Regions from separate parts of the Priestia sp. ABM2_011 genome, predicted to be linked through region 2. Evidence: riboswitches for the same ligand, from Rfam matches in the RefSeq annotation. Region 2 holds a riboswitch; the other holds the start of a gene.
The links. A riboswitch is a leader RNA that binds a small molecule or an ion and turns the genes downstream of it on or off. The one in region 2 is predicted to bind thiamine pyrophosphate.
Positions count from the first base shown of each region.

Region 1: another riboswitch for thiamine pyrophosphate. It lies ahead of tenA (thiaminase II); the one in region 2 lies ahead of thiT (energy-coupled thiamine transporter ThiT).

Region 1 is NZ_JBSWUB010000001.1:3,205,647-3,208,849, forward strand. It holds gene ACXAE4_RS17260 (TspO/MBR family protein) at 92-838, opposite strand; TPP riboswitch at 1,065-1,163, shown strand; gene tenA (thiaminase II) at 1,260-1,949, shown strand; gene ACXAE4_RS17270 (aldehyde dehydrogenase) at 1,977-3,203, opposite strand, start outside.
Region 2 is NZ_JBSWUB010000001.1:2,794,471-2,797,673, reverse strand. It holds gene ACXAE4_RS15140 (ethanolamine ammonia-lyase reactivating factor EutA) at 1-715, opposite strand, end outside; gene thiT (energy-coupled thiamine transporter ThiT) at 872-1,480, opposite strand; TPP riboswitch at 1,513-1,613, opposite strand; lysine riboswitch at 1,788-1,972, shown strand; gene ACXAE4_RS15130 (amino acid permease) at 2,075-3,203, shown strand, end outside.

The DNA of each region.
Region 1 (3,203 bases), 410 kb from region 2:
TTTTAATTAGCTTAATTGCTTTTACAGCTGCTTTTTTACAATCAAAAGAGCATCATAAAAAGCTCTAGCTTACAAAAGCTAGAGCTTCTTTTTAAAAACGTCTATAGCGTTTAATCAGTCCCACAATAATAGCAATTGCTAATAAAACAATCGAGATGATAACAGTAATGACAATTGGCTGATTTCCACTTTGTTTCACCGCAATGGCAATATAAGCCCAAATAAAAACAAGCGGATAAACAGCGTCTCGGTTTTTTAATGTAAACATAATGCCCAGCGCAGCCCCTACCAGCAGCATAATAATCGTCCATGCTAACTCATTTAGGCCAAGTAAGTGCTGTATTCCATTTGCTTGAAATACGACAAATACATTAACAATAGTCGCAACAGAAATCCATCCAAGATAAAGCGAAATCGGCAGACGCATAAACCATGTCGTCATCCGAGAATGCTGAATAATGGAATATACAATCATTAATGTGCCTAAAATAAAGAGCATAACTAAAAGGGATAACTTATAGTAATCGTTTTGGAAAATAAAGATCCACGCACTATTTAACAAACAGTTTAGAAAAAACCAAATGCCGATACGTGCATATATTTCCTTTTGATCTTCTCTTGCAAAAAATTGGCGTATAACCCAAATGGTTAATAACAAATAAATAACGCCCCAGATAGCAAAGGCATAACCGGCTGGTGTAAACAACGTAGGAACTTGCGCAGAAGCCTCTGCCGTTGTTTTGCCTCCTATTGGAATCGCATTTGCTAAATAATTCACAAGAAGTGTAATAGCCAAGCCTACTGTATTTAATACAGCATACAAACGAAATTTTGCCATTTTGTTCTCTCCTTTCTTCTATTTATATGGGAATGTTTCGGAGACGAAAACGGCTCTTCCCTTCATTAATACCTCTTCTTCCCTAAAAATATGCATTTTTAAACAAAAATGATTAAAAATAGCTTCAAGAAGCTACCTCTTTAAGAGATAAAAACCGTTAGGGAACAATTTTCCGTAACGCTTTCTATTTTTCAGAATATATGGTAAGTTAAACATAGACTAATAGGAAGTCCACTAGGGGTGCCGACCGGCTGAGACAAGTTTTCTTGATCCCTTTGAACCTGATCTGGCTCATACCAGCGTAGGAAAGTGGCAATGTTCAGTTTTGTACTGTCCTTTGCCACTCCGTTTATAAACGGAGTGTTTTTTATTTCCTTTATGTGCTTGTTTGTGACTTCCTCATAATTAAAGGAGGATTTTGATGTCATTTTCATCTCAATTAAGACAAGAAGCAAACTATATTTACGAAGCCATTTTTAACCACCCTTTTATTAAAGGAATTGCTGAAGGAGACGTGCCAAAAGAAGCGCTTATTCACTACGTTTCTCAAGACTACGAATACTTAACAGCATTTGTCCGCATTTACGGCGCTGCTTTAACAAAATGCCGTACGCGTACCGAAATGGAAGCCTTTAATGCCGGCATTTCTACGGTATTACATAGTGAAGTACACCCTCATAATAATTTTTGTGAAGTAGCAGGCGTACGCTATGAAGACCTCCACACTGAGGCTCTTTCACCAACGGCCAGCCACTACATTAACCATATGACAAGCGTTGCGCATACAGGCAGCTTAGCGGAAATCATTGCCGTGCTTCTTCCATGTCCGTGGACGTACGTTGAAATTGGCCAGCGCATTACAGAACAAGTAAATCCATCTCCTTCTCATCCTTTTTATGAATGGATTCAGTTTTATAATAATGAAGAAATGAATGGCACAACACAATGGTTTTGTAACAAACTTGATGAACTCACCGAGCAAGCGACTGAAGAAGAACGTAATCGTATGAAAGATCACTTTATCAAAAGCTGTGAGCTGGAGTATTTATTTTGGGAAATGGCGTATACACAAGAAAAATGGCCGCTTTCTCAGCTTTCACTTTCAAAATAACGAAAAAGCCTCCTATCAGGAGGCTTTTTATTTCAATAATTTTTTAATCATTTTCAAGTTTTGTTTCTCTGAAGGATAGCGGAATGACAAATCAAACTTGGTTGTTTGAGACAGCATGCTTTTAAAATGAGAAAATGTCTGAAAGCTGTCTTTTCCATGATATTGGCCCGTACCGCTTTCTCCAACTCCGCCAAAGGGTAAATATGGCGTAGCGATATGCATAAGCGTATCATTTATACAGCCTCCTCCAAATGAAAGACGCTCCGTTATGACGTTTTGTACATTTGCACTTTCCGTAAACAAGTAAAGAGCTAACGGCTTAGCTTTTTCTTGAACTTTATGAATAACTTCGTCTAACGTTTCGTATTCAATCATAGGAAGAATAGGCCCAAAAATTTCTTCTTGCATAACGTCTGATGTCCAGCTTACTTCACTTAACACCGTAGGTTCTATTGTGAGCGTACTTTTATTATACCCGCCTCCAACTATAGCGTTTCCGTCTTTTAAAAACTCAACTAGCCGAATAAAATGGCGCTCACTGACAATACGGCCGTAGCGCTCACTTTCAAGCGGATTACTACCGTAAAATTGATAAATCGCTTCGCGAAGTTTCTCCACTAGCTGCGCTTTTACCTTTTTATGCACGAGCAAATAATCGGGAGCAACGCACGTTTGGCCTGCATTCATTCCTTTGCCAAACATAATTCGCTTCGCTGCAAAATCTAGGTTTGCATCTTCATGTACAATGCACGGACTTTTTCCTCCTAGCTCCAGCGTGACGGGAATAAGCTGCTTCCCTGCTTCTTGCATAATAATTTTCCCTACATTTACACTTCCCGTAAAGAAAATATAATCGAGGGGCTGTTTTAAAAGCAGGCTCGTCGTGTCTACAGCGCCTTCAATCACGGTCACAAATGCTGGATCAAAAGCCTCAGCTAGTAATTCTTGTATAACCCGAGATACGCTAGGCGTTAATTCAGAAGGCTTTATAATCGCCGTGTTTCCAGCGGCAATCGCTCCTACTAAAGGAGACAGCGCTAATTGAAACGGATAGTTCCACGGAGCAATAATTAACGCGACTCCATACGGTTCAGGAACAATTTTCCCTTTAGAGCCCACGTGTGTTAAAGCGGTTTTTACTTTTTTAGGCTTCATCCATTTTGCTAAATGCTTAAGCGTAAACCGAATTTCCTCTAGTAAAATCCCAATTTCCGACGTGTACGCCTCTACTTCGGATTTATTCAAGTCTTGCTT
Region 2 (3,203 bases):
TTTGCTTCAGCGCTTTTACATAATTCACGGTTTCTTCAGCTAGTAATTGACAGATAGACGAGAGTTTTTCAAATGTTGCTTTTTCACCTTCTCGCAGTATTAAAGAATTATTTTTTAAAAATTCAGTTAAATAAGGTGAAATGTAGGTTACAAAACCGTCTGAATTCAGCCGAATTAATCTCCCGCCTACATGCAGGGTAAATGTTTCTATCACTTTTCCATTTTGACATAAGGCGATGTTAGCAGTGCCTCCTCCTACATCAATATTGGCAATTACTGCATTTGTTTCAGCGGAATGTTGGATTGCTCCTGATCCTTTTGCCGCCAATATTCCTTCCAAATCAGCACCGGCTGTTGCAACAACGAAATCTCCAGCATGTTCGGCTAGATAGTGAACGATACTCTCTGCATTTTGCTTTCTAGCAGTTTCTCCTGTGATGATCACAGCGCCCGCCTCCACTTGATCTAAGGAGATTTCTGCATTCTTGTACTCTTGTTCTAGTAGTACCGTTAATCGTTGAACATCGATTTCAACCTCGTTTACCATAGGTGTGGTATAGATAGAACTTGCATACGTTACGCGACGATCAATAATTTGACAGCCTGGCAGCGTAAACTGATTTTGTTGATTTGCTATTAACAGCTTGCTTACAATCAGTTTTGTTGTGCTTGTTCCAATATCTAAACCTATGCTCGTGATCCATTTCTGTAGCATGCTATCAATCCCTTATCTCGTTTGAATATGTTGACTATCATAAAACAGTTTTTTGAATATTTCACTAACTATGTTATCAAACCTGACACACTTTTGTGTAAACAAAGGTGACAAATGAAAAAAAAGACTAAATCTTGGTAGATTTAGTCTTTTTTCTTATGATGAATGTGATTTAGTTACAATCATTCTTGATGCCGATGGAATTAACAATGAAAGAATGACTAAGCAGGCTATTAGTGACCCTACCATTGAAACACCGTTCATTGAAAAAGAATACCACAGAGCGGACATACCTTTTGGTGCGTACGATCCCCAGAAAATAATACCAGCAATAAAGTGCCAGAAATAACGTGCGAAGCTTCCGATAATAAGGGATAAAACAATCAAAACAAAAGCTTTTGATCTGTTATTGGTAGCTAAATTTGTTTTAATAGATTGTGAAAAAATACCTCCAAAACCTATAAAAGCAAAAGCCACAATATATTCAATAAATGTTTGTAGCGCTGTTAAAATATAAGCCGTTCCTGTCGCTAACTGCAAAAGCCCCCATAATAGACCAGATAGAGCCCCGCCTTTTACTCCCCAGCGAAAGCACATAATAAAAATGGGCACCATGGAGAACGAAATACTTACAGCCGTTGCAATCTTAATGGAAGGCAAAAGGTCAAGTAGAAGTGCCAATGCTGCAAAAATAGCTATTTCAATTTTAGCCTGTAAAGGTAATGCTTTATTCACGTTTCTCACTCCTGTTTTTGAATCATTCATATCAAACGGTTTACACAGGAGTAAGCAACTATATGCTACTATTCCCACATTCCTACGCTAGCGTTAACTAACAGGTTCTAAGGGTCTGAACATTTCGTTCACTCTCAGCACGGCGGCTCCCCCTGTGGTACGTTTGGATATTTATGTAGTATAAAGACAATGTTTATTATACCATACGTAACAAAATAGATTCGAGAGATTTCAAAGATGTTTCTATTTTCTGAATCTATTTTTTATAATGACAATCGTTTTAGTATTTGTTATACTTCTTTTATGTCAATTGAATATAAAAAACCCTCATCCTAATCGATGAGGTAGAGGTCGCAGTTTTTAATAGTAAAGTAACGGAAATGCAGAGAACATTGAGGATGTTGCTTGAAAGGAAAAATTGCCGAAGTTTAAATCACTTCTCGGTTGATTTAAGCTGGGGCTGTCTCCGAACAGGAACAGAACTGTCACATCATGCGAGTGATGTGAAGAGCTATCTTCACGGAAGGTTGACGCGGTTTTCAGATTTAAAAGCGCGCACATATACTGCGGGCTTTTTTTATGTTATCCCGTCTCTTTCCGTACATTCGAAAGGAGTATTTATCTATGCAAGAGCAGCAAGAATTAAAACGTGGGTTGAAATCTCGCCACTTAACGATGATTTCATTAGGAGGAGCCATCGGAACCGGCTTATTCCTAGCAAGTGGTGGAGCAATTCACACAGCAGGACCTGGGGGAGCGCTTTTAGCTTACGCTATTATTGGCGTAATGGTTTACTTTTTGATGACCAGCCTAGCAGAGCTCGCAGCTTATATGCCTGAAGCTGGTTCATTTAGTACGTATGCGTCTCGTTTTGTAGATCCATCCTTTGGTTTCGCTCTCGGCTGGAACTACTGGTATAACTGGGCTATTACGATTGCAGCTGAATTATCCGCTGGAGCCCTTATTATGAAATTTTGGTTCCCGAACTCTTCTTCTATTTTATGGAGTGCCCTGTTTTTATTAATTATGTTTGGGCTTAACTACCTTTCTGTAAAAGGATTTGGTGAATCTGAATTTTGGTTTTCGTTAATTAAAGTAGTAACGGTTATTATCTTTTTAGTTATTGGTATTATGATGATTTTTGGTATCTTTAACAATGAAGCACCAGGTTTCAAAAACTTCACGCTTGGTGATGGACCGATTCACGGTGGATTCTTCACTGTACTAGGTATATTTATGGCAGCTGGTTTTTCATTCCAAGGAACAGAGTTGCTTGGAGTCGCAGCTGGAGAAAGTGAAGATCCGGAAAAAACGGTTCCTCGCGCAGTTAAACAAGTCTTCTGGCGCATCTTGTTATTTTATATTTTAGCTATTTTTGTTATTGGAATGCTTATTCCATACACAGCGAATTCATTAGCAAGTGATGACGTGAGAGTAAGTCCGTTTACTTTAATATTCGAACGAGCAGGTCTGGCGTTTGCAGCATCAGCGATTAATGCCGTTATTTTAACAGCTGTTTTATCTGCTGGTAACTCAGGTATGTATGCTTCTACGCGTATGCTGTGGAACTTAGCGAAAGATGGAAAAGCACCAAGGTTCTTAGCAAAAGTGAATAAACGAGGCGTTCCAGTTAATGCCTTAATCGCAACGGCACTTGTCGGTACACTTGCATTTGGTGCTTCATTTTTTGGAGACGGTGCGGTATATACGTGGTTACTTAATGCTTCTGGTATGTCTGGTTTTATTGCTTGGT